Regions from separate parts of the Vreelandella mediterranea genome, predicted to be linked through region 2. Evidence: predicted binding sites of a transcription regulator. Region 2 holds the regulator's gene; the other holds the start of a gene.
What was found. The regulator PhoB, encoded in region 2, activates phosphate uptake and scavenging genes when phosphate is short. The targets are predictions, from matches to a motif close to TGTCATANNNNTGTCANA.
Positions count from the first base shown of each region.

Region 1: a site for PhoB is predicted at 6,646-6,663, ahead of ugpB (sn-glycerol-3-phosphate ABC transporter substrate-binding protein UgpB). Genes of this name have one in related genera too.

Region 1 covers NZ_OZ310198.1:236,030-245,562, reverse strand. Annotated here, with positions in the region: gene ACWFVE_RS01235 (ATP-dependent DNA helicase) at 1-273, opposite strand, end outside; gene ACWFVE_RS01230 (VRR-NUC domain-containing protein) at 270-1,949, opposite strand; gene ACWFVE_RS01225 (hypothetical protein) at 1,994-2,353, opposite strand; gene ACWFVE_RS01220 (GIY-YIG nuclease family protein) at 2,572-2,880, opposite strand; gene ACWFVE_RS01215 (YchJ family protein) at 2,873-3,331, opposite strand; gene ACWFVE_RS01210 (hypothetical protein) at 3,480-3,809, shown strand; gene ACWFVE_RS01205 (hypothetical protein) at 3,862-5,211, opposite strand; gene argE (acetylornithine deacetylase) at 5,379-6,545, opposite strand; gene ugpB (sn-glycerol-3-phosphate ABC transporter substrate-binding protein UgpB) at 6,751-8,079, shown strand; gene ugpA (sn-glycerol-3-phosphate ABC transporter permease UgpA) at 8,203-9,087, shown strand; gene ugpE (sn-glycerol-3-phosphate ABC transporter permease UgpE) at 9,103-9,533, shown strand, end outside.
Region 2 covers NZ_OZ310198.1:3,628,311-3,637,843, reverse strand. Annotated here, with positions in the region: gene recG (ATP-dependent DNA helicase RecG) at 1-345, shown strand, start outside; gene yccS (YccS family putative transporter) at 350-2,533, opposite strand; gene ACWFVE_RS16790 (hypothetical protein) at 2,908-3,264, opposite strand; gene ACWFVE_RS16785 (HU family DNA-binding protein) at 3,264-3,536, opposite strand; gene ACWFVE_RS16780 (NAD(P)/FAD-dependent oxidoreductase) at 3,641-4,828, opposite strand; gene ACWFVE_RS16775 (chorismate--pyruvate lyase family protein) at 4,997-5,560, shown strand; gene ubiA (4-hydroxybenzoate octaprenyltransferase) at 5,594-6,484, shown strand; gene phoB (phosphate regulon transcriptional regulator PhoB) at 6,580-7,269, shown strand; gene phoR (phosphate regulon sensor histidine kinase PhoR) at 7,273-8,577, shown strand; gene ACWFVE_RS16755 (hypothetical protein) at 8,872-9,207, shown strand.

The sequences.
Region 1 (9,533 bases), 3.4 Mb from region 2:
CATGCGGGAAAGATCGCCCCGGTGGGTCTTTACCTCTTCAAGGCAGTGGGTGTCCGGGTCATAGCCATCCGCCCGGCCAGATACCTTTAGGCCTTCGAAGGTGGCGGATAGCGGCAGCTCCGCAACGTAACTCTCGCCTCGGCGGCTGGCCACCAGGGTGTGCCCGGCTATGCCTTCCTGGGCGGTGGGCGCGGGGGTGAAGCGGTAGTCGAGATCGCCCTGTCGGGCGGTAAATTCGCATAGCGCGCGCACCGCGATCCGGTACTCGCTCACGCGCCGACCTGCCAACGCACGTAGCACACCTCGACGGGCATCTGGTGGCGCGCGAAGCAGTCGAGCCAGCGGCGCTGATTGTCCTGCAGCCGGTCGCCGGGGCCTTTTACTTCGATCATGCGATAGCGCGGGCCCGCCTCATCCTCGGGGAAGAACTGAATCAGGTCGGGAAAGCCCGCCCGGTTGTGTTTTAAATCCCCCAGCAGGCGCTCGAACAGCACGCGTAGATGCGCGGCGGGAATGCAGCGAAGCGCGGTGTCCAGTAGCGCCTCGCTCAAGACCGGCCAGTGCACGAAAGCGCAGGCAACGCCGTACCTGGCGGCGAAGGTCTCGCGGATAGTGTCGGCATAGCGCCCATCCTCGAGCTGGGCCAGGCAGGCGTGGATCTCCTGCGCGCGCTGCTCGGCGAAGTCCTCCCGGTAGAGATCCGCCGGCCCGCTTTGGAAGGGATGAAAAAACGCCCCCGGTCGCGGGGCGAAAATCGCCGGCCACAGCAACAGCCCGAAAAGCCCGGTGATCAGGCAATTTTCCACGTAGTAAACCGGCGCTTCGGGGGTGGCCAGGTGCTCGGCCACGGCGCGCTCGACCGGCTGCGGCCCCAAGAGCGTGAGTGCTCGTTCGGGCACGTTTGCCGCGCGGTTGCGCGGCGCCGGCGGCCCGCCCAGGCGCCGCTCAAGGCGCGGCACCAGCCGCTGAAGCGCCTGGCGTTCGCTTTCAATGGGGGCGTCCATTAGCGCCTCGCGGGCCATTTCCAGCGCACGGCGGTGGCGGCCAAGGCGCTCGAGCAGGCGCAGCGCGCGAATGCGGGCATCGCTACTCGTGGCCGCGTGGTATAGCGTCAGGGCAAGCTCACCGTCACCGCCGCGTTCGGCTTCGCGCCCCATGCTCACCAGCAGCCGGTCCCGCCGGCCGGCGAGCCAGCGGTTATCGCCGGAAGGCGGAAGCGCCTCATAAAGGGTCGCGGGCGGCTCGCCCTCGGCCAGCCGCTCGCGCAGGCGGTGAAGCGCCAGGTAGGTGGTGACCTCGCCTCGGTGGCCAAACGCCCGGGCGTTTGGGGAAAGCGCCACCGGCTCGAAGCGCTGCAGGCCAAGCTCGGTCAGCACGAACTCCGCCCAATCCTGGCGCAGGTTGCCAAAGAACATCAGCCGCAGCCGGTCGCAGGTGGCCATGACGTTGAGACGCACGATTCGATCCGGCGCCTGTGGCCACCAGGCCTTTAACGGCTGTACGGCCTCGAGCGACGGCACCAGGGTTTCCAACAGGGTTTTCTTGGAGGGCGAGGCGCCAAACCCTGCGGCGCGCAGGGCGCCGGCCAGGGCCTGTTTGAGCTCGCTCAACCGCAGGTGGTGGAAAAGCTCGGCGCTGGTGAGACGCGGCGCCGGCTCGACCAGGCCCGCCTCAAACAGCGGCATGAGCGCCTGGTCGGTGTCGCCGATCTCGGCGTAGGTGAGCTTTCCGGTTCTAAATAGCTCGCCCTTGCGCATCACCATGCGCGCCAGCAGCGCCTGGGAGGGCTTTGGCAGCGCGTCGAACGCCGCCAGAAAGGTGATTTCCTCTTCGCCCAGCAGATCACGGTGGCGCTCGGCCACCCAGGCGAGTACGTAACGAAAATTCGTCAGGTAGTAGAAGGGATCATCGAGGGAGGCCGTGGCCGGACCAGAGAGGGCACTGTTCATTCATCCATTGTAACAGCGCGACAGCGGCTGCGATAACCCGCCGCTCACCCGACCTTGTGCTGCAAAAGCGCCTCGAGGGATTCGGGTAGGGCTTCTTCCCCGCCGCTTTGTGCCGGCGCCGGCGCCTCGGCTTTCGGCGTTTTACCGCTGACCAGCACGTACCACTCGGTTTCGGTCAGGTAGTGCTGGCACCAGCGGCTCAGGCTGTCGGCGATCATGTCGCTTGCGCCCTGTTCGCCGCGAAAGGATTGGGCCAGGCAAAGCAGGTCCTGGCGGGCGGTACGCGCGCGCGCCGTGCCGCCGTGCACCCGGGAGAGCGGGCAGCGCCGGTCGAAAGCGGCGTTGACCAAGGCATTTAGCCAACGCTCCACTTCGTGTGCCTGAATACCGCCATACACTGCCACGCTTTTACTCCTTGCCCTTTGCGGGTTCGCCCACTCAAACGGGGTACACAACCCATTCTGGCTGCAAAGGGCGCTAGACTGCCCGAATTAGCGCGCGCTGTCACCTGCCGCGCGGCGGGGTTCTTCAAATCCCTGCAGTACGCTTACCACATTACGACCGATATCGTCCACCGCGTAGCCGCCTTCCATCAAAAAAACGCAGGGAATCCCCACCTGAGTCAGTCGGGCAGCTCGCAGGGCCAGCGTGCTGCCCAGCGGCGTTTATCGCCCGGCGTTTGCTGCTTTAGCCGGTACTCGGCGCGGCTGGCTTCGCTGCGGTCGGCGAAGGGCTGGGCGCCAAGCAGCGCCTGGGGCGGGTTGGCGCGGGTGTAGCGCGCGCCCTTGCCGGCACAGTGCGCCTGGTAGCGTTTGGCCAGGTCGTTGGTGATGCCGGCGTAGGTGCCGCGCCGACATTCGAGCAGGTAAAGGTACCAAGGCGCCCGAGAGGTCTCGTTATCGGCGGGGGGGCCGCTTGAAGTGCTAGCCACCGCAGCACGCCTTGAGCTTACGCCCGCTTCCACACGGGCAGCGCTCGTTGCGCCCGGGTTTTAATTTATCCAACCGCGGCTCGCCATCCAGGTACCACCAACGCCCGTCTTCCAACACGAAGCGCGAGACCTCCTCCAGCACGTGCCAGCCACCTTCCTGAAAAAAGGCCTTGAAATGGACGGTTGCGCGCCCGCCCTCGGGTGCGGGGGCGTGTTCGATCACCAGCCGCTTCCAGCGCGTGGCCGGGTCCGGAGCCAAGGACTCGGGCCGGGTACTGGGGTGCCAGGTGGCTTTCAGGTAATCGACCAGGTCGAGGGCAAAGGCGCTGTAGCGCGAGCGCATCAACGCTTCGGGCGTGGGGGCGATGGCGCCCTGATGATAAGCGCCGCAGCACGCCTTGTACGCCGCGGTGCTATCGCAGGGGCAACTTGTAAGCAGGCTCGAGGTCATAACGGTGGCCCTATTAACGCACGTGTGCTGGGCCATTTCCTGTATTAGTGGCGGTAACTATGTGTTTATAGTAGCAGAGTCACATTACCAAAAAAGACGGAGTACGAAACGCGACCAAACCATCTTTCCAGACGCAGCGGAGGTTCTCATGAAGGTATACAGACCGGAGTGGCAGTGCACGTTTAGCGTAAACGAAGGCGCAGTAGAATCAGCCCATTGGAAAGAGCGCATCGCCTGGCGATTGCGACGGTTTGCCGACCGCCTCGAAGGCGGTGGGCGTACGATCAAGATCGACTGCCATGTTTCGCCTTTTGTGAGCCGCGCCGAGGTCGACACCTGCCTGGCCAAGGGCTTTGAAGTCACCCAGGGCCTGATCACCCAGCTGGCTCACCAGCAAGCCTGTGAAGACGTCATGCGCGACGCCAAGGCCGAGCTTTATGAGGAGCACCCGCTCCCCGAAAAGTTGCCCGGCCTGTAAGCACGGCTCGGCTTGTCAAAAAACACCCGCTTAGGCGGGTGTTTTTGTTCGCTTACTCACCGAATGCCTGGCCCGCGAGCGCTACCTGCTCGACGATGCCGGTGTACAGTTCACGTTGCGATACCATCTGTGAATTAGCGTCGCGGAGCACGACGTTCAGGGTTTCCTGCTCGCCGGGCTCGCGCATGTCTTCGAGGGTCAGCAGATTGCCCGTGCCCATGAAGGTGCTGACGGGCAGGTCGAAGACCAGCAGCTCTGCGTGATGCTCGAGCGCAAACGCCGACGCGGTGGATGCCTCGGAGTGGGCGACATTTTCGACGATAGCGTTCGCTTCCAACGCAACATAGCGCTCCAACTGCTGCTGCACGTTGTTACGGTATTCGCGTAGCCGATTGCGCTCGAAGTTTTCCCGCGCTCGTTCGCTGTCCGCTCTGTCGAGCTGCTGCTGGATTCTGCCGATCCGGCGCTCGGTATTGCCAAGCTCGCTTGCCAGCTGACGGTGATCGCCGTTGCGGTTTTCAGCGCGAATCAGGTCTTCCGAGCGCTCTTCCTTTGCCTCGCGAAGCTGCTGATTAAGCGTATCGTCCTCGCTTTGCACGCCGTACGGGCGCCCGCGCAGCTCAGAAAGCTCGCGGTACTCGTCAAACAAGGCGGCATACTGCTCGTTGATGGGCGCGGGGTGCAGCGCTTCATCCGGCAGCCAGAGCCGATAGCAGGTATCTTCCTCTGCCAGGCGGTCCACCGTCACGTCGTCAGTGGAGGCGGGGCAGCTATCGGTGTTCGTTCTGCCGCCATAGGAAAATACTTGGCTGCGCTCGGGGTCGAGCGTTCTGACCGCCAGATCGTTTTCCAGAATATAGTCATTCCAGCCTTCGACCACGGCCCGCTCCATCTCGGCTTGGCGCTCGACCGTCTCCTCGATGCGCGCTTCCAATTCCGCTATTTTTTGATCCGCGGGCGCCAGCGCCTCGTCAAACGCTGCCTGGGTCTCTTCGAGCTTTGCAAGCTCGCTTTGCTCGGTTTCCAGTTCGGCTTCCAGCGGCGCCGTACTTTCTTCAAGATGTGCACGCCAAACCGCGTCCTGGTTTTCGCGCTGCTGCTGGAACGTTTGCGTCGCTTCCCAGAGCTCTTGCGCATCGTCAGGAAACTCAACGTCGGGTAGCTCGTCGCCGGGCGAGGCCAGCCATGCGGTCAAAGCGCTATTGAATTGCTGTAACTCGGTGGCGTCATCGATGGCTTGTTCATCGAAGTAGTACACCCGCGCCTGCCGAGTCTGATCGAACATGGAGGGGTCGAGCCCGCCCTCGGCGGAAATTTCTGCCTGATCCGGGTAGTCGCTTCCACAGCCCGCCAGTAGCAGCACCGCGGCGGTACCTGCCCATAGATTGAATTTCCCGCTCACCGCCATCTCCTCAATTAACCAAGCTTATCGGCAAAATAGTCTATCGCTATTTCATATTATCCTAATGATACTGGACATGACGCAACACCTTATCGCGACACTATCGCGACACCTTCTTCGCGACACCGGGAACCGATTAGCTATCCTGGCTGACGCCTAAGCGGGCGCTAGGAAAATGGCGACTCGAGCGCTTTGCCCATCCGGGTCATGAAATCCAGGCACGCCGTAAGCTCGCTTTTGTCGATGTACTCGTCGGGCTGGTGGGCCTGGGCGATGCTGCCAGGCCCCAGGATGATGGTTTGCAGGCCCTGGCCCTGGAACTGGCCGGCTTCCGTGGCGTAGGCCACGGCGTGGTTGCAGCACTGCCCCGGCAAGTGTTCCTTGGCCAAGCGCAGCACCGCGTCGTTGTCGCGATCGGCCAGGCCCGGCACCGTGACGTTGAGCGCCTCGGTGGCGATGTCGACGCTTTTCCCCCGCGCCTGCAGCTCGGCCTTGAGCGTTTCACCAAACGCTTCGAAACGAGCGAAGACGTCCTCGAAGGTGTCCGTGGGCAGGTGGCGGATCTCCCACTCGAAGGTGCACTCTCGGGCGGTGATGTTGATCGCCGTGCCGCCCTGGATGCGGCCTACGTGCAGGCTGGTGTGGGGCACGTTGAACGCCTCATCCACACGCCCTTCTTCCACCAGGGCGGCCATGGTGTCCTCGATGAAGGTGACCAAACGCGCGGCCACGTGAATGGCCGAGGTGCCCTGGTTGACCTGGCTGCTGTGCGCCTCGACCCCGGTGACCGTGGTGCGCAGGTTGGTCGCGCCCTTTTGCGCCACCACCGGCTGCATGCTGGTGGGCTCACCGACGATCACATGCGCGGTGGTCGAGTAGTGCTCGAAAAAGCGCTCGATCAGCGCCGGCGCGCCGACGCAGCCGATCTCCTCATCATAGGAAAAACCGAAGTAAATGGGCTGTTTGAGCGGCGCTTTCACCCATTCGGGCACCATGGAAAGCGCGCAGGCGATGAAGCCCTTCATGTCGCAGGTGCCACGCCCGTAAAGGCGGTCATCGTCGCCTTCCACCAGCGTAAAAGGGTCCGTCGACCAGGGCTGGCCTTCGACCGGCACCACGTCGGTGTGGCCAGAGAGCATCACCCCGCCCGGGGCGTCCGGGCCGATGCGCGCGATCAAATTCGCCTTGGTGCCGCAGGGGCTCATGACCCGCTCCGAGGTAACGCCGTATTCGGCGAGATACCCTTCGACGAATTCGATCAGCGCCAGGTTGGAGCCGCGGGAAGTGGTATCGAAAGCAATCAGTTGGCTGAGTAGCGCTTGTGCATCGGTCATGACGTGGCCCTTGATTGACGTCTTTTCATTACCCTATCACCGCCGGGGGCGCACCGCCTACGGCCAAAGTTGCATGAGCAAACCGGGCGCTGCGCGTAGCGTTCATCAAAATGTCATGTACACTCACTAATGTTCAGTGCAACCAAAAAAAACGCCATAAACGTACTGTGCCACCCGGCCGATCCCAGGCCCTAAAGGAGCTTTTATGTCTCGTTTCACGTTACGTGCCCTCTCTGTAGGCATCGCGGCGGCTACCTTGAGCGTTTCCGCCCAGGCCGCCACCGAGATCACCTGGTGGCACTCCATGGGCGGGGAGCTGGGCGAGCGCTTGAGCGCGCTGGCCGAGGACTTCAACGCCTCCCAGGACGAATACCGGGTGAACCCTTCGTATCGTGGCGAGTACGAAGAGACGATGGTCAACACCATCGCCGCCTTCCGCGCCGGCCAGCAGCCGCACATCGTCCAGATCTACGAAGTCGGCACCGGCACCATGATGGCCGCCCGGGGCGCGATCTACCCGGTCTTCGAGCTGATGGAAGAGCACGGCAGTGACTTCGATCCGGACGACTACCTGCCCGTAGTGACCGGCTACTACACCGACACCGACGGCAACATGCTCTCCATGCCGTTCAACTCCTCCACGCCGATTCTCTACTACAACAAGGACGCTTTCGAAGCGGCCGGCCTCGACCCGGAAACCCCGCCGACCACCTGGCAGGAAATGGGCGAGATGGGCCAACAGATCGTCGATGAAGGCGCGGCGTCCTGTGGTTTCACCATGGCCTACGCGGCCAACTGGGTGGGTTTGGAGAACTTCTCGGCGCTACACAATCTGCCGATCGGCACCCTGGAGAACGGCTTCGGCGGCCTTGAAACCGAGTTCACCTTCAACGGCGAAGAGCAGGCGCGCTTTTGGGATCAGATCAAGGAGTGGTCGGATAGCGGTGTGTATAGCTACGGCGGCCCGGCCAACGGCCCGGACGCCGCGCCCGCGTTCTACTCCGGCGACTGCGCGATGTACATGAACTCCTCCGCCTCGAGGGCGGACGTGCTGGCCAACTCGGACTTCGAAGTCGGCTTTGGCATGCTGCCTGTTTATGACGACGTGGACGGCGCGCCGCAGAACTCGATCATCGGTGGCGCCACGCTTTGGGTCCTTTCAGGCCATGAAGACGACGAGTACACCGGCGTCGCGGAGTTTCTGGAGTACCTGTCACTGCCCGAGGTACAGGCCGAGTGGCACCAGGGCACGGGGTATCTGCCGATCACTACCGAAGCGTTCGAGCTGACCCAAGAGCAGGGCTACTACGACGAGAACCCGGGCGCGGATATCGCCATCGAGCAGATCAACCTCAACGAACCCACCGAGAACTCCAAGGGCCTGCGCTTTGGCAACTACACCCAAGTACGCATGGTACTGGACGAGGAGTTCCAGGCGGTGCTGGCGGGTAACAAGAGCGGCCAGGAAGCGCTGGATGACGCGGTAGAGCGCGGCAACCAGATCCTGCGCGACTTCGAAGCCGCCAATAACTAATTTAGCGGCACCACTCGAACCCCGGCTTCTATAGCCGGGGTTTGTTGTGAGGGCCCACCCATACGCCCGACAACGCGGACCTATGGGTGGGTTTTCTCCGGGCCGGGTTCAACAGGACGCCTCATGCAGACCAAACGCTCCACCTATCAAAGCCGGTGGCTTCCCTTCTTTTTGTTAGCGCCGCAGTTGGCGATCACCCTGGTGTTCTTTATCTGGCCGGCGACCCAAGCGGTGAAGTCGAGCTTCGAGCGCACCGACGCCTTCGGCTTCAACACCACCTTCGTGGGCCTTGCCAACTACGCCCGGGTGCTGGCGGACCCCAGCTACCTGAACGCTTTAGGACGCACGGCGATTTTTGCCGTCTCGGTCACCGCGCTTTCCATGGGCACCGCGCTTTTACTGGCGGTGTGCGTCAACCGGGTGCTGAAAAGCGCCCGGTTCTACACCACGCTGCTGGTCTGGCCCTACGCCGTGGCCCCGGTGGTCGCCGGGGTGCTGTGGTGGTTTCTGTTCAACCCGACCATCGGCCTTCTGCCCCACTTGCTCGACTGGTTCGGTATCAACTGGAACCACCGGGTCTCGGGTAGCCAGGCGATGATCCTGATCACCATCGCCGCCGCCTGGAAGCAGATCTCCTACAACTTTCTGTTCTTTCTGGCCGGGCTTCAGTCGGTGCCCCATTCATTGATCGAGGCCGCGGCCATCGACGGCGCCACGCCGTTCAAACGCTTCTGGACCATCGTCTTCCCACTTTTATCACCGACCACCTTCTTCTTGCTGATCATCAACATCAACTACGTGATGTTCGAGACCTTCGGGGTGATCGACGCCACCACCGGCGGCGGGCCGGGCCAAGCGACGATGACGCTGGTCTACAAGGTCTACACCGACGGGGTGGCCGGGCTCAACATCGGTTCGTCCTCCGCCCAGTCGGTCATGCTGATGGGCATCGTGATCGTGCTGACGTTCATCCAGTTCCGCTACGTGGAACGTCGCGTCAACTACTAGGCACAGGGATCCATCATGGTCGAAAACAGACCCTATCTGAACATTCTGACCCACCTGGTATTGATTGCCGGCGTACTGGTGGTGGCGTTTCCGGTGTACGTGGCGTTCATCGCCTCGACCCACGAACCCGGCGCCTTCGTGCGCGGGGTGATGCCGCTGCTACCCGGCGACAACATGTGGGCCTCCTACAAGCAGATGCTGACCTCGGGCTGGCAGGTGGGCGGCGCGCCGCCGGTATGGCTGATGCTGGGCAACTCGCTGATCATGGCGCTGACGATTGCCATCGGCAAGATCGCGATTTCGATCATCTCGGCCTTCGCGATCGTCTACTTTCGCTTCCGGTTTCGTATGCTGGCGTTCTGGCTCATCTTCATCACGCTGATGCTGCCGGTCGAGGTGCGCATCATCCCGACCTACGCGGTGGTGGCGGATTTAGGGATGCTCAA
Region 2 (9,533 bases):
CAGCTACGCGGCCGGGTGGGGCGGGGCAGCACGGAGAGCTTCTGCGTGCTGCTTTATCATCCGCCGCTCTCCAAAAGCTCCAGGCAGCGCCTGGGCGTGATGCGCGAAACCACCGACGGCTTTCGCATCGCCGAGAAGGACCTGGAGATTCGTGGCCCAGGCGAAGTGCTGGGCACCCGCCAGACCGGGCTTGCCCAGATGAAAATCGCCGACCTGGAGCGCGATGCTGATCTGCTCGAACGGGTTACGGCCCTTGCCCAGGTGCTGCAAAGCGATAGCGAGGCCACCGCCGTGCTGGTGCGCCGCTGGCTGGGCGAGGCGGCCGGGCGCTACGGCCAGGTATAGCGGTTCATGAGGCGTCGGATTTGGTTTGGGTCAGCCGCCCGGCGCTCTGCGCCAGCGGCGTTAGCTGTTCGGCGATCAGCTGTAGCTGGCTCTGAATGGGCCGGTAAAGCGTAACGGCGTTGGCGTCGCTCTCGGGCGCTTGCGCCGGCTCGCCCAGCGCGTCCAGAAGCGCACGGGTCTGGTCTTCCAAATCCGTGACGGGTCGGCGCTTGTGGAGTTGCTCGGTCAGCGCCGCCAGCAGCTCGCTAATCCGTTTGGCCTGGGGCATCAGCGCGGCGTCGTCTTCGGCTTCGGTTAGCCGGTGGCGGTGGGCGCCCAGCGCGGAAAGGTGGCTCAGCAGCGTATTGGAGAGCACCAAAAAGCGCAGGCCGCTGTCCGCATCCTGCTTGCGGTAGTGGCCCGGCTCGTGAAGCATGTTGGTCAAAAGCGTCGAAAACGCCGCATCGGCGTTGTGTGCGTTGCGCCGCGCCAGGCGGTAGCTCAAGTCGTCCTGCTTGCCCTCTTCGTACTGGTGGACGATCTCGTCGAGATAGCCGCGGTGGCTGGTCAGCACCTTGGCGGCTTCGCGGTAAAGTTTGCGTCCCTGCCAGTCCGGCAGAATGAAAAATACCGCAAGCCCTGCAATCACCGCGCCGATCAGCGTATCGAACAGCCGCGGCCAAATCAGATTAAAACCGTCGCCCACCTGGTTGAAGCTGCAAAGCACCAGCAGGGTGATCGAGGCGGTCGCGATCACGTAGTGCCGCTCCCGGTTGGCAAAGAACGCGACCCCGGCGGCGACCGCGATGATGCTTTGAATGCCGGGCTGGGGAAAAAGACTAATCGATGCCCAGCCAGCAATCAGTCCCAGCACCGTGCCCAGAATCCGCTGGGAGAGAAAGCGCCGGGTGGTCGCGAAATTGGGTCGGCAGACGAACAGCGTGGTAAGCAGGATCCAGAAGCCCTGTTCCGGATCGAGCCAGTGCAAAATCGCGTAGCCCGCCATCAGCGCGGTGGAAAGGCGCACGGCGTGGCGAAAGGTCGGCGAGCCCAGCGTCAAATTCAAGCGCACGCGGCTCCAGGCATCCTTGAGGCTGGCCGGCGAGCGGTCATAAAGCGCGCTGTCGCGCCGCTCCACGCTGCTGTCCGGGTTATGGGCGCTGGCGATCTGCGCCTCTAGCGTGGCCAGGTTGTCCGCCAACGCGTTGAGTGGGTGGATCAGGTTGCGCCACTCCGGGCGGCCGCGGTCGCGCAGGTTGTCGATCGAGGCGCGCAGGTCGACCAACGCCTGCTCGCTTTGCTCATGGCTAAACGGCCGGTTCAATAGAAGTGATTTGGCCAGCTGGCGGCACGCCCGGCCCTGCTGGTCGAGAAGGCGCTGACAGCGAAACAGCACGTCGTGGTGGAAAAACGCCTCGGTCAGCGCGCCGTAGGGGTAGTGGGTGGAGCTTGCCCGCTCGTGGATATCCTGGGCCACGAAATAGATGCGCAGGTAACGGTTGAGCTTTTGGCTGCCGCGCTGGCCCTCCAGCCGGCGAAAGATCATCTCCTTGGCCTGATTCAGCGCGGCGACCACTTGGCCGTTTTGGTGCGCCAGCGCCACTCGACGCGCCTCGACATCCACTCCGCGCACCGGCTCAAAAAGCGCCGACTTGAGAATCAAAAACTCGCCCAGGGTTTTGTAGACCCGCGCCATGCTCTGCTTGAGCGGCTGGCGGGAAAAAAGCGCGCACCAGATGACCGAAATGACCCCGTACCAGGCCGCCCCCGCCAGCAGCAGAAGCTGGCGCGAGGCCACGTCCGCATCCACGCCGCCGTGCTGCTCGATATTGATCATCGAATAGATCGACAGGATCAGCGTGCCCGAGGCGATCGTCGCGTAGCGCTGGCCGATGGCACCGAGCATGATCAGCGTAAACGCCGACACCCCCAGGCCCAACGCGAACAGCCACGGCCAGGGAAACAGCCACTGGACGATAAAAGAGGCCAGCGCGAAACATAACAGCGTGACCACCAGCGCCTGTAGGCGGCCCTGCCAGCTATCGTCGGTTTCCGAAAGCGCGCAGGCAATAATGCCCAAAAACAGCGGAATCACCAGCGCCACGTCGGCCTGCAGCACGCTAAAAAGCAGCGCCCCGCTAAAGGCGATAAACACGCGCAGGCTGTAGGCGAACTTGTCCAGGGTCCAAAGGCGGCGCAGGATCGGCATGGCGTCTCTTCGTTTGATTTATTAGACGTTAGTATAACAATGGCGGCGCGTGAGTTGCTATGGCGCACCTATCAAGCGGTTACTTTAGGATATTTCGCCGATGCATTGGCCAACGCGACATAAAGCCGTTGCCCTGGACGTGTATTCGGATACACATGTAAGGAAAGGTACTGGTATAGCGGGGTAAAAGGCGTTTCGCCTGGGACCAGGGTGGCAATCGTCAGGCACATCCAAAAAAGTGCAAACCGGCGCGTAATGGATGTATTGGCGGCTATTCGAAGAGGTGCTCAGCAACGCGTAAGCTTGAACGTGGCGATCAGTTTGCAGCAGACTAAAACAGCCCGCCCCCTTGGCGGGGGGCGGGCTGTTAGCCGTTACAAATACTTCAAAAGCTTCTGCAGCTTGTTCATATCGCTGGAGTCGCCGACCAAGCGTACGTCGCCGTTCATCATGCCGTGCAGAAAGGCTTGCTGGGTCGGTTTTTTGAGTATTTTCAGCGCGGCGTCCTGGTCGCGAAAACGTAGTTCGAGATCCAGGTCGATGGGCAGACCTTTACCGGTGTCGATGCCGTTAGGCGTCATTCGGTAGTGGCGGGCAGTGCCGAGGTCTTCCGTGGCAATGCCCCAGTCCAGACTGCGCATACGCTCAAGCTGTTCTTTGAAACGCGGCTTACGCCGCAGTGCTCGCTTGAGCATCAAGCCAAGTAGCCACAGCGTTAGCCGGAGTTTCATTAGGAAACGGCGTCCTTGAGCGCTTTACCGGGCTTGAACGCCACGTTTTTGCTGGCCGGAATCTTCAGCGGCTCGCCAGTTTGCGGGTTCTTACCGGTACGGGCGGCGCGTTCGCGCACGGTGAAGGTACCGAAACCGATCAGGGCCACGTCTTCACCCTTGGCCACGCTATTGGTGATTTCATCAAGAATGACGTTCAGCACTTGGCCCGCTTTGTCTTTGGAAAGATCAGCGTTTTCAGCAATGGCAGCGGCGAGTTCAGGTTTGCGCATAAAAGGGGTCTCCCTGATAGAAAAAGTAAGCGTAACGCTTATGAGTGTTATTGAAAACAAACGAGTGTTTTAACTTTATGGCCTGATCTTCAATTGGTCGTGGATTAGCCTAGCAGCGCAGGCACCGCTCTGGAAAGCTCCACTTTCCTTTTGACGCAACTGCCTGTCAACGCAAACCCGACTAATTGGCCATCTTTATCTTCGCCAAGGGCGGCGAGTGCATCACCTTCGCCCTCGATACGCCACTGTGCGACGGGCGCAGGCGGGGAATAGGCCACCACGGGCAGCAGCGGCGTTTTCACTACCACCGGCCAAGCGCCGAAGCTGACGGGGGTCGGGGTGCCGGCCAGGGTGGCCGCCAATGCCTTCACACTGGCTTGAAGGGGCTGTACGTACATGGCATTGACGCCGTCGACACAGGCGACATCGCCCAGCGCGTAGATCGAAGCGTTCGAGGTTTGCAGGTAGCGGTCCACCTGGATACCGCTTGGCGACACGTCAAGCCCGGCCTGGCGTGCAAGCGCTGTGCGCGGGGTCAGGCCGGTGGCCATTAGCACGGCATCCACGCGGCAGGTTTCGCCGTTATCGAGGGTGAGCATCAGATCGTCGTGTTCATCCGTTGCGATAGCGCTCACCGTGCGACCCAGCGCCAAGGCGATGCCGCCCGCTTCGAATGCGCTGCCCAGCGCCTCGCCAAGCGGTGCGGGTAGAAGGCGCGGTAGCGGCGTGGCTTCCGGGGCGATTAGCGTGACCTGGTGACCCGCGGCGTGCAGGTCGTTGGCGAATTCGCAGCCGACCAGTCCTGCGCCAATGACCGCCACCCGGGCACTGCGCGAAGCCAGTGCTTCATGCAAGCCCCGGTAGTCGTCCAGGTCGTTCACGCTGAAAAAGCGCCCGGCCAGCGTGTCGGGCACGTCAAGGGCCATGCGTGGGCTGGCGCCGGTGGCCAGCACGAGCTTTTCGAAAGCAAGCTGCTCGCCGTTGGCAAGCGTCAGGCGGCGGCTATCGGCGTCGAGCGCGGTGACATGGGTATGGGGGCGCAGCGTGGCGTCGAGCTCGCGGGCCACCTCATCGGCGCTTTGCCTGGCGAGTGCCTCGGGCGCCAGGCGCTTGCCAAAGCCCGTGGAGAGCAGCGGTTTGCTGTACTCATCGCCGCTGTCGAAGCTCACCAGGGTGATCGAGCGGGCGTCACCTTGGCGCCGCAATGCCCGGGCCAGACCGACACCGGCCATGCCGGTGCCCAGGACGATCAGATCCACCGGCTTTTCGGTTTGAGAGAAGGAGTGGGTCATGTCATCACCCAGTGTTGGAACCATGATGTTTTAAATGACTGTCTTTAAGCGACTGTCTTTAAATGAACGGTCTTTAAATGAACGGTCTTCAAGAAAACGTCGTTGAGAAAAGTGCGTCAGAACGTCATGTTACACTAGCTTCAACGACTTGACCGCCCTGGAGGTCGCGTGGCTTCACACCTTTTGCACCCTACCCCCTACGCGCGCTGGCAACCCGTAAACGCGCTGCGCCCGGCCATGAGTGCTGCCTGGTGGCAGTGGGTGGCTTCGACCGATTCCCTGACCCAGCGGCTGGTCTCGGCAGGCCGGCCCAGCCCCTTTCGCGTGCAGCTTTTGCGCCAAACGGTGGGGGTGCCCACCCGCGACGAGGCGCAGGCATTGGGCCTGGCGCCGCGCCGTCTGGCCTGGCTTCGTGAAGTGGCCCTGTGCGTGGATGACACCCCTTGGGTAGTGGCGCGTTCGGTGGCGCCTCTCGAGCAGCTTCAGGGGCAACACCTAAAGCGCCTTGGCGAACGTTCACTGGGTAGCTGGCTGTTTCGCCAGCCGGACCTTGTACGCGGGCCCCTCTTTGCTACCCGCCAGCGGCCAGCGTTTGCCCGCCACTTGTGTCCTCCTGGGGTGGCCGGGGTATGGGCGCGGCGTTCGGTCTTTTATCACGCAGGCCTGGCGCTATTGGTCCAGGAGGCCTTTTTATCCACGATGGCGGATGATCTTGGCATGGCTTCGCGCTAGGCTAGACGCGCGTTTTGTCTTTGAGAGGTAAGCATGGATCGTTCACTGCTGCGTCCTACCGGGTGGTCTCGGGCGGCGGATTTCATCACCCTGATGCGCCTGGACCGGCCCATCGGCACCTGGCTTTTGATGTGGCCTACCCTTTGGGCGCTGTGGGTAGCCGCCGAAGGCGTGCCTAGGCGCGGCGTGCTGCTGATCTTTATCGCCGGGGTCTACACCATGCGCGCGGCGGGCTGCGTGGTGAACGACTACGCCGACCGCCACTTCGATGGTCACGTCAAGCGTACTAAAAACCGGCCACTGGCGACCGGGCGCATCAGCGAGACCGAAGCCAAACTGCTGTTCACCTTGCTGGTCGCCGCCTCCTTCGTGCTGGTCCTGCTGACCAACTGGTTTACCGTGGCCCTCTCGTTGGGCGGCGTGGCGCTGGCGTTTATCTACCCCTTCATGAAGCGCTATACCCATTTCCCGCAAGTGGTACTGGGCGCCGCGTTTTCCTGGGCGATCCCCATGGCGTTCGGCGCGGTGCTGGGCTACGTGCCTCTCGAAGCGTGGATCCTGTTTTTGGCCAACGTGCTGTGGACCGTCGCCTACGACACCCAATACGCGATGGTGGATCGCGACGATGACCTGAAAATCGGCATCAAGTCGACCGCCGTGCTGTTTGGCGAGGCCGACCGGCTGATCATCGGGCTGCTGCAGGCGGCCACGCTTGTGTTGCTGGCGCTGGTGGGCTGGCGTGTAGGGCTTGGTGGGTTCTTCTGGCTGGGCCTTGGGGCCATGGCGGTGACCTTCGTGCATCAGCAGCGCTTGATAGTGGGCCGCGAGCGCGACGCGTGCTTTCAGGCGTTTTTGAACAACCACTGGTCGGGGCTTCTGGTATTTGCCGGGCTGGCATTGAGCGGGTGGCCGGTGACAGGCTAATGTCGAAGTTGTCATAAAACTGTCACCCGTGCATGGTGTGATTGTCACCGATATGTCATCGAACCACTTTCGTCTGGACACCGTGAGGCCCGCCAATGACCGCCAAGACCGTTTTGATCGTCGATGATGAGGCACCTATTCGTGAGATGATCGCGGTGGCGCTGGAAATGGCGGACTATCGCGTGCTCGAAGCGGACAATGCCCAGGACGCCCACGCCCTGGTCGTGGATCATCAGCCGGACCTTCTGCTGCTTGACTGGATGATGCCTGGCACCAGTGGGATCGAGCTTGCAAGGCGCCTGAAGCGCGAAGAGGCGACCGCCGAAATCCCGATCATCATGCTGACCGCCAAGGGCGAAGAAGATAACAAGATCCAGGGGCTCGAAGCGGGGGCGGATGACTACATCACCAAGCCGTTTTCGCCTCGCGAACTGGTGGCGCGTTTGAAAGCGGTGCTGCGCCGAACGACGCCACGCGGCGTGGAAGACCCCATCGAAATCAACGGTTTGATGCTCGATCCGGTAAGCCATCGGGTCAGCGCCCACGGCAAGGCATTGGATATGGGGCCCACCGAATACCGCTTACTGCAGTTTTTCATGACCCACCAGGAGCGCGCCTACACCCGCAGCCAACTGTTGGATCAGGTATGGGGCGGCAACGTCTACGTCGAAGAGCGCACCGTGGATGTGCATATCCGCCGTCTGCGCAAGGCGTTGGGCGATGTCCACCAGAACCTGATTCAAACGGTGCGCGGCACCGGGTACCGCTTCTCCGCCCGGGTGTAGCGCGTGCGTTTGTGGAGCCGAGAGCTTTGGCGTATCGCGGGGCTGGCCACCCTCGGCGTCGTCCTGGGTTGGCTGTTTGGCTCGCCGGGGCTGGGGCTGTCCGCGGGTTTGGGGGCGTGTCTTTTCTACCATCTGCGCCAACTGCGTACCCTGCACCAGTGGCTGACGTTCACGCCCAACGAAGAGCCCCCCGCGGCCAAGGGGCTATGGGGTGAGCTGCTGGACCGGCTTTACCGCTACCAGAAAAGCCAGCGAATCACGCAAAGCCGACTAAGAGCCACCTTGGCGCGCATTCAGGAGTCTTCCGAGGCGATGCGCGACAGTGTGGTCATGCTCGACCGCAACGGTGATCTCGAATGGTGGAACAGCGCCGCCCACCAGATGCTGGGACTGCAAACCGCGCACGACCGCGGCCAGCACATTACCAATTTGCTGCGCGATCCCGCCTTCGTACGCTACTTCTCGGCGCGTCAGTACAGTGAGCCATTAACGCTTACCTCGCCCATCGACGAGCGGCGTATTCTCGAGTATCAAATCACGCTCTACGGCGATGACGAGCGCCTGGTGATGGCGCGCGACATTACCAGGCTGCACCGCCTGGAGCAGATGCGCCGTGACTTCGTGGCCAACGTGTCCCACGAGTTACGCACGCCGCTTACCGTGCTTTCGGGTTACCTGGAAACCTACAGCGATTTAAAAGACGAGCTGCCGCCCCGGTTGGGGCGCAGTATCGGCCAAATGCAGGCGCAAACGTTGCGTATGCAGAACCTGGTCAATGACCTGCTACTGCTTTCCCGGTTGGAAATCGACCAGGGCGGCAAGGATCATCAGCCGTTGGCGCTGGCGCCACTTTTACAAAGCATTCACCAGGATGCCAACGCTCTTTCTCAGCAGCAGCATACCGAGTCCCAGCGTATCGAGCTTGTGATCGAAAGCGACGCGCGGCTGATCGGAAGCGAGCAGGAGCTTCGAAGCGCCGTTTCCAACCTGATGTTCAACGCCGTGCGTTACGCCCCTGGGGGGAGCGAGATCACCCTGCGTTACGCCCTCCTTCCCGACGGCGGCGTGTGTATCGAAGTGGAAGATAATGGACACGGTATCGACCCGGTCCATATTCCCCGCCTGACCGAGCGCTTCTACCGTGTGGATAAAGGCCGCAGTACGGCCACTGGCGGCACCGGGCTCGGGCTTGCCATCGTGAAACACGTCCTGCTGCGCCACGATGGCAAGCTTCAAATCGACTCTCACCCTCAGCAGGGGGCGCGTTTTCGCTGCGTCTTCCCCGTCTCGCGAATTGCTCAGACCTAGGTATATGAGACCAAAGTTGTACAGTGTGTCAAAATGGCATACAAGAATGGGTCACAAATTGTCTATGTGTCATTATTAGCCACTTTTTATTGATGCAAACGCTGTTGTCCAGCTTTCTGTATAAGACTTGTAATATTTTAAGTTTCTGTTTTTAAAGTGATATTAATTTTTATGCCATGTTTGGCACAGCCTCTGCAAAGCTTTTGGTAAGAAAGACAGCTGCTTCAAAGTAGTCGACCGAAAGGTACTCTTTCTTACTTTAAGCGGTAACCACAGCGATTCAGGAGGTGGAATATGATGTCCAAGGAGCTACTCAAGAAAGCCGGTATCGTAGGTATTTCGTTTGGTCTGTTGGCAAGCCCGATGGCATTCGCAGATACCACCGATCATCCGTCGATCGAAGAAAATCAGGACAGCATGGTCGAGCAAGATCCGGCGCAAGAGTCATCAGGTGTCAACATGAACACCAATGACAACCCGGATTACACTCAGGAAGAGCTTGAAACCGACCATCACACCCAAGGCCCCAACGATGAAACTATCGGTGAGCCGGACTCAATGGGTACTTCCACTGAAGAGGGTTCAGAAACCTCTCCGGAAGGCGTCGTCGAGAAAAACTCTGAGTCGTAAGTAACATTTTGTTGCAATTTACGTACAAAGCATTACGCTTAGGGAGTGAGCATTTATAAGGGACAGGATGTCCCACCGCATGGATGCTCCAAACGATTCAAGGATTGAATCAAGCGACGATCAAAAAACGTTAGTTAGGGTTAGATTCCACGGTTGGAGCCCCTCAAAAGGATAGGAAGCTTTCGTTAAGCATCGCAATCGCTAAGCATAAATGAAGACCCCGCCTTGTAGCGGGGTCTAGTTTTTATGGGTATAACGTTTTGTTTGCTGTGAGCCTTTTGATCACTATAAAGGTTCGCGCCTCGATCCTCTCCTGTATCCCATGT